Regions from separate parts of the Streptomyces sp. NPDC091271 genome, predicted to be linked through region 1. Evidence: riboswitches for the same ligand, from Rfam matches in the RefSeq annotation. Region 1 holds a riboswitch; each other region holds the start of a gene.
What was found. Region 1 has a riboswitch for cyclic di-AMP ahead of ACIQM3_RS11220 (C40 family peptidase). Riboswitches for the same ligand answer to the same signal wherever they lie in the genome.
Positions count from the first base shown of each region.

Region 1 (2,256 bases):
CCTCGGAAACCGCCACCAGCGCGGCCAGCCGTGTCGGGTCGTACATTAAGCGTTCCTTTTGGCAGACCCAGAAGATTGCAAGTACACGCTAAGGGCTGGGATCGGTCAGGGTGGACCCATGGACGCACAACTGCTCGCCTTCGTCGCCGTGGCCGCGGGAATGGTGGCCCTTCCCGGCGCCGACTTCACCGTGGTCGTACGCAACGCGCTCACATCCCGGCGGTCCGGGCTCGCCACCGCCGCGGGAGTCGCCGGAGGGCTTGTGGTGCACACCGCGCTGGCCGCGGCCGGGCTCGCCGCCGTGCTCGTGGCGATGCCCGCCCTGTTCCGCACCGTTCAGCTGCTCGGCGGCGCGTACGTGCTCTACCTCGGTCTCAGCGGCCTGTACGCGATGCGCCGGCAGGCCACCACCGGAACCGCTGCCGAGGAGGTGAGCGAGGGCAGGACGCTGCCGGGAGCCGGAAGGTCACTGCGCCAGGGTTTCCTGACCAACGCCCTCAACCCGAAGGCGCCCGTGCTCTTCCTCAGCCTGCTGCCCCAGTTCGTCCCCGAGGGGGAGCCACCGCTGCCCAGGACACTGCTGCTGGCCTCGGTGGTCGTCCTGCTCGCGCTCGTCTGGTTCCCGGCCGTCGCCCTGCTGGTGGACCGCATGGGCCGGTGGCTGCGCCGGCCGCGTGCCGCCCGGGTGATCGAGGGTGGCAGCGGCACGGCGCTCACCGCGTTGGGACTCGTGCTGGTGACGGGCCCCCTGCTGCACTGAACGGAAAAGGGAGGGACCTCAGCGGACCCTCCCGTACAAAACGTTTCCGGACCAGATCTTCTCCAGCCGGACCACGGCGCCGGTCTTCGGCGAATGCCAGATCTTCCCGCTGCCGGCGTAGATGCCGACGTGGTACACACTGCGGCCCGCGTGGAAAAAGACCAGGTCGCCGCGTTTCCGCTGCGACCTGGAGATATGGCGGGTCTTGTTGTACTGCTGCTGAGCCGTGCGGGGCAGTTTCTTGCCGGCCTTCTTGAACGAGTAGAGCGTGAGCCCGGAGCAGTCGAACCTGTGGGGGCCCGTGGCGCCCCATCTGTAGGGCGCGCCCTTCTTCGAGGCCGCGATCTTGAGTGCCGTCGTCGAGTGGGCGGCGGCCTCGGCGTCGTTCACGAGACCGGGAGTCATCATGGTGGTGCCTACGGCGAATGTCAGGACCGAGGCCGTACCGACCCGGGCGAACAGTGACGGGACATGAACCTGCGCAGTCATGCGCAACCCTTCGTCAGCCGCCTGTGAAGGATGACCTGTCGGGTTCGGGCTGGCGAAGTTGCCCGGCCGCGCGAAGCGGCTTCACCCCGAGGGCCGTCCGGAACTCCGGTCGGCCCGTTGTGCTCGGGTCCTCCACTCCTGCCGATCCACTCCTGTCGACCAGGCATCCGGGCGGCGGCAGGACTCGGCGTCCGCCCGGACCGCCCCGCCGCGGTGGCGGGGGCTTGTCGTCCCAGGGATCTTTACGCACACGCCGCCGGATTTCCTCGTTGAAGTGCCGATATGTGAGAGTCGTCACGACTGATCCGATCGGGTGGACACAGCCGGTCCGGAGTCGGGGCGGTCGCACCGGACCAGCCGCGCACCAGCGACGGAACGACAGATTCCGTTCAGTGTCCGCGCCTGTCACGCAAGTTGGGCTGTCCCTCGGGCGGGGGACCTTCTACGCCGATCGAGCGAGGAAAACTCGTCAGGCCGCCGGGCGTGTCGAAAACAGGCGCCGAAAAGCGGGTGCGGCGGCCGAGTCGGGCCCGGAGCGCTCAACTCGACGACGCGGGAGGCACGGCGACCCGACCGGCGCGGCGCTCGCCGTCCAGCAGCCGCAGTGCCCTGGCCAGAGTGTCCGCGTGGATCTGGGACTCACCCCGTTCGTGCATCAGCACGAGTGCGTCACGGAGGGCGGTGGCCCGGGAGGCGAGAGCCTGAGCCGCCCGGAGCGCCCCGTACGTGTCGCTGCCGCGTGCGGGGTTGATGCGGCCGAGCTGGTCGAGCACCTCCAGGTAGCAGTCGATGAACTCGGCCTCCGCGCGGGTCAGGGCGGGGAGCGGCGGGAACTGGGGTGAGAGCATCGGGCGTTCACCTCGCGGGATGCGGCGGCTGGGACGGCGTGCGGTTCTCCACGACGTGGTCCACCAGTCCGAACGCCAGGGCGGCCGGGGCGTCGAGGATGGTGTCCCGTTCGATGTCGGCGCTGATCTCCTGTGTGGAACGGCCTGTGTGGCGGGCCA
Region 1 covers NZ_JBIVVD010000002.1:912,810-915,065, reverse strand. The annotation lists gene ACIQM3_RS11230 (LysR family transcriptional regulator) at 1-46, opposite strand, end outside; gene ACIQM3_RS11225 (LysE family translocator) at 119-760, shown strand; gene ACIQM3_RS11220 (C40 family peptidase) at 779-1,249, opposite strand; cyclic di-AMP (ydaO/yuaA leader) riboswitch at 1,253-1,449, opposite strand; gene ACIQM3_RS11215 (hypothetical protein) at 1,789-2,097, opposite strand; gene ACIQM3_RS11210 (ATP-dependent Clp protease proteolytic subunit) at 2,105-2,256, opposite strand, start outside.

Region 2 (2,256 bases), on a different contig from region 1:
GCCGCGGTGGCCGTCGTGATCGGTGCGTTCCGGGAGGCCGCCGAGCAGGAGATGTCGTTGGAGGGGGTCGTCCAGCGGCTGGAGCGGGCGCTGGCCCGTGAGGGCTCGCGGCGGGGCGGTCTCGACTCCATGGAGGGGTTCGTCACCGCCGTCGTCGCGGAGATCCCGTCCGGCTCGGACGTCCTGCGCGTCGTCAACCGCGGGCACCCCGAGCCGCTCGTCCTGCACGCGGACGGGACGCTGGACGTGCTGGCGCCGACGGCGCCCGCCCTGCCGCTCGGGATGGGGCTGGACGCGTGGCCGGACCGGTCGGACGAGTGGACACTGCCGGCCGGGTCGATGTTCCTGGCGTTCACCGACGGACTCTCCGAGGCGCGGGACGCGAAGGGCGTCTTCTACGACCCGGCGGCCCGGCTGCGCGGCCGCCTCTTCCCGGGGCCGGAGGAACTGCTGTCCGCGCTCACCGATGACGTACGGCTGCACACCGGCGGCCGGTCGACGGACGACTTGGCGCTCCTCGCGGTCGGCCGTCCGGCGCGGGGCCAGCAGGAGCGGCGGACGACGGTGAAGATTGTGGGGCGGGACCGTGGATGACCGGTCGCGACCGTCGGTAGTCGAAGGACGTCGCTCCGCATAACATTTGACGTAACGTCAGAAACTGCTGGCTGGATGAGGGGTGCTCAAGTCGCCCTTTTGCACCCGTTTGACCCCTGAAAGTCCAGGCCAGGGTCATGACTGATCTACGGGAACAGCTTGGAAAAGGACACCCGTCTCTATTAACGTTCGATAACGCAGCGCGGTTGTACCCGCCGTCGCAAGAGACGGCACCGTGCGCAGCGCCGAATTCCGCAAGGGAACCGGGGAACCACCTACATGGGGTGAATCGGACACCTGTGTCTCGCGAGGGACGAAGGGGTCCGTAGGAGACCTTCCTGCTCCGAACCCGTCAGCTAACCCGGTAGGCGAGAAGGAAGGAAAGGAGTGCGCCCACGTGGCGTCCAATCAGCCTGCCCCCGAGGCCCCGTCGTCCTTCAGGACCGGCAGCTTCGGTGATGAGGACAGGACTTGGGATGAATGGAACCCCACCGAGGAGTCCATCCGTCCCGTACGCGGTCGGCACCGCGTAGCCAAGCAGCGCGGTCTCGCCCGTAGCTCCACCGTCCTCGGCGTCGGCGTCATCGCGGCCGTCGGTGCGGGTGGCATGGCCACCGCGCAGAGCAAGCCGCCGGTCTCCATTTCTCTTCCCGATTCCATCGCGGACAATCTCCCCGACGCCAAGTCCCTTCCCGGCGTGGGCGCGTTCATGTCCGGCGACTCCGACCCGGATCACGAGACGGTCGCCGCGTCGGCCCCGCTGACCAGCGCGGGCATCACCGCCGCCGAGGCCGAGCAGGGCACCACCGACGCGGGCGAGGCGCTCCGCGCTCGCATCCTCCAGCAGGCCGAGCAGCAGCAGGCCGGAGCCGAGGCGGAGGCCAAGGCCGCGGAGGAGCAGGCGGCGGCCGAGGCGGCCGCGGCCGAGGCGGCGAAGCAGCAGAGCGAGGCGGAGGCGAAGGCCGCCGCGAAGAAGAAGGCGGCCGAAGAGGCGGCGAAGAAGAAGGCCGAGGCCGAGCGCCTCGCCAAGCTCGCCGCGAGCTACGCCATTCCGACCTCCTCGTACACCATCACCTCGACCTACGGGCAGTCCGGTTCGATGTGGTCGTCAGGCCACCACACCGGGCTGGACTTCGCGGCTCCGACCGGCACGCCGGTCAAGGCCGTGCACAGCGGCACCGTGAAGTCGGCCGGCTGGTCCGGCTCGTACGGCTACCGCACGGTCCTGACGCTCGATGACGGCACGGAGATCTGGTACTGCCACCAGTCCTCGATGGACGTCACCGCCGGACAGAAGGTCACCACCGGCGAGACCATCGGCCGCGTCGGCGCCACCGGCAACGTGACCGGACCGCACCTCCACCTGGAGGTCCACACCCCGGACGGCACCGGTATCGACCCGATGGGCTGGCTGGGCAGCAAGGGTCTCTCGGTCTGACCCCGCTCGGACACCGGCCGGTCCCGCTCGGACACCGGCCGGTCCCGTCCGGGCACCGACTGATCCTGGTCGGACGAGCTCACTGATCCCGTTCGGACGCTGACGCCGCACTCGGCGCACCGGAACCCCGGCGGCCCTGACGCACAACCCCCCGACGTCAGGGCCGGCGGTCCGTCCGGGGCCGTAAACGGAATAGTGGCCTCAGTCGGATCGTTGTTTCGGGG
Region 2 covers NZ_JBIVVD010000006.1:623,668-625,923, forward strand. The annotation lists gene ACIQM3_RS26990 (PP2C family protein-serine/threonine phosphatase) at 1-594, shown strand, start outside; cyclic di-AMP (ydaO/yuaA leader) riboswitch at 828-980, shown strand; gene ACIQM3_RS26995 (M23 family metallopeptidase) at 992-2,032, shown strand.
Region 2: another riboswitch for cyclic di-AMP. It lies ahead of ACIQM3_RS26995 (M23 family metallopeptidase); the one in region 1 lies ahead of ACIQM3_RS11220 (C40 family peptidase).

Region 3 (2,256 bases), on a different contig from region 1:
CGCAGCAGATAGCGGTCGCGGAGAAGATCCTGGACGACAAGGGGCCGCAGGCGTGGGCCAGCTGCTCGGTGATCTCCGGGCTCTCCCTGGACGCGGGTCTGCCCGGCGTCGACCCGGGCAGCGAGGAGTCCGCTGAGCCCTCCGCCGAGCCCTCGGATTCGGCGACGCCGTCCGGGACGCCTTCCTCCGACGCGACCGACCCGGCGGACAGTTCGGACGAGGCCGCCGGCTCGGACGACTCCGACGCGACGGGCGAGGCGGGCCAGGACGCGTCCGACGGTAAGACGGACGAGGGCGACGACGCCGGCTCGACGCCGTCCGCCACTCCGTCCCCCGAGGCCTCCGGGACGTCCGGCGCCCCGAAGGGCGACACGGCGACGGACGACACGGCGAACGGCGGCAAGCACCGCGGGACGCCGGCCCCCGAGGCGAGCGCCCGGCCGGGCCAGGACGACGGGCGCGAGTCCGGCCGCCACGCCTCGCGCGGTGAATCCGACGCGCGTCAGGGCGCGGAGGGGGCGTACACCGTCCGCGAGGGCGACAACCTCTGGGCGATCGCCGACGTGCAGGAGCTTCCCGGCGGCTGGACCGCGCTCTACGCGGCCAACAAGGACGAGCTGGGCTCCGACCCGGACCTGATCCTCCCCGGCCAGACCCTCGACCTCGGGACGGACGCGCGGGGCAGCCGGGCAGAGGCCGCCGCCAACTGATCAAAAGCGTGAAAACACCCCGAAAGCGGGGGTAGTTCAGAGGCCTATGTCCACTTATGCGTAAGTGAGACATGGGTCTCTTTGCTTCAACTGGCGCGCCCGGTCCGCCCGGTCCGTCCATATTGGCTCCGACCTGCGAAAACGTCCCTTCGCGTCGGGCCGTTACGGGCTGATCACCCGTTATGTCCATCTTTGAATGTGGGGGTTGCGTGTGTTTACGGTCGGAGCCGCTCGCACCGCGGGCACCTTCGACCGTCACGCCGAATCCTGCCGTCGGCCGAAGGGAACCGACGCGTAAAGCGCCGTAGGCAGGAGCGGGGGACCCAGGTAAGTGCCGGACCCGGCCGTCGGAAGACGGGCGGAGACACGGCTAGGGGTGAAGTCGTCCGAGAGTGAGGGCGACCGGGCAACTCACAGGCCCGAACCCGACAGCTCACCTCGTAGGCGTCGGTGAGGAGAACCATGCTGCTTTCCAGCAAGGGCAAGCACCGTCGCCCGTCCAAGGCCGTCCGTGTCGCGACCCTCGCCGGTGTCGCCGGTGCCGCCGTCGCCGTACCGCTGATGGGCGCGACCGGCGCCTCCGCCGCCTCCGTCGACACCTGGGACGCCGTCGCCCAGTGCGAGTCGGGTGGCAACTGGTCCATCAACACCGGCAACGGCTACTACGGCGGCCTGCAGTTCTCGCAGTCCAGCTGGGCGGCCGCCGGCGGCACCCAGTACGCCTCCCGCGCCGACCTGGCCTCCAAGGACCAGCAGATAGCCGCCGCCGAGAAGCTTCTCGACCTTCAGGGCCCGGGCGCCTGGGCCTGCGCCGGTGCCGGCGGTCTGACGAACGACGGTGTGGACCCGGGTGTCGACACCGGCTCCGGGAAGAACGGCGACACGGCCCCGCAGGCCGCGCCGGAGCGCAAGGCCGAGCAGCCCACCACGCGCAGCGAGAAGCGCACGGCGCCGGAGAAGACCGTCACCACCCCGACCGGCGAGAAGGTCGAGAAGGGTGACGGCGAGTACAAGGTGAAGTCCGGCGACACCCTTAGCAAGATCGCCGACGCGAAGAAGGTCAAGGGCGGCTGGCAGAAGCTGTTCAAGCTGAACGACGACATCGTCGACAAGGCCGACCTGATCTTCCCGGGTCAGCAGCTCCACCTGAAGTAGCCGAACCCGAAGCAGTCGGTGACAACCCCGGGGTCTTCCTCCTGCCCCGGAGCCCGGCCCGGCGCGCAGGCCCCCCGCGCGCCGGGCCGGGGCCGTGTCCGCACCCCTGGCGGGGTGCGGACACGGGCTCGCCGCAGGGGTGAGCGTTCAACTGTTGTGGTTACTCGTCAGTAGAATTCTGGAGCTTTGCCCGGAATGCAGGCCCTTGGGTCCTTTTTCGTCCCAGGGGACGGGCGGACGGCCGACGGAGCGCGCCGGGCCGGTTAGGCTCGTGGCGCAAGGCCACAGTGACCCTGCACAACCAGTGTCAGATCCCAGAAGGAGATGCCTCGTGCCGTCCATCGACGTCGTCGTAGCCAGGGAAATCCTCGACTCCCGGGGCAACCCCACG
Region 3 covers NZ_JBIVVD010000009.1:270,050-272,305, forward strand. The annotation lists gene ACIQM3_RS33500 (transglycosylase family protein) at 1-710, shown strand, start outside; cyclic di-AMP (ydaO/yuaA leader) riboswitch at 1,001-1,172, shown strand; gene ACIQM3_RS33505 (transglycosylase family protein) at 1,173-1,865, shown strand; gene eno (phosphopyruvate hydratase) at 2,197-2,256, shown strand, end outside.
Region 3: another riboswitch for cyclic di-AMP. It lies ahead of ACIQM3_RS33505 (transglycosylase family protein); the one in region 1 lies ahead of ACIQM3_RS11220 (C40 family peptidase).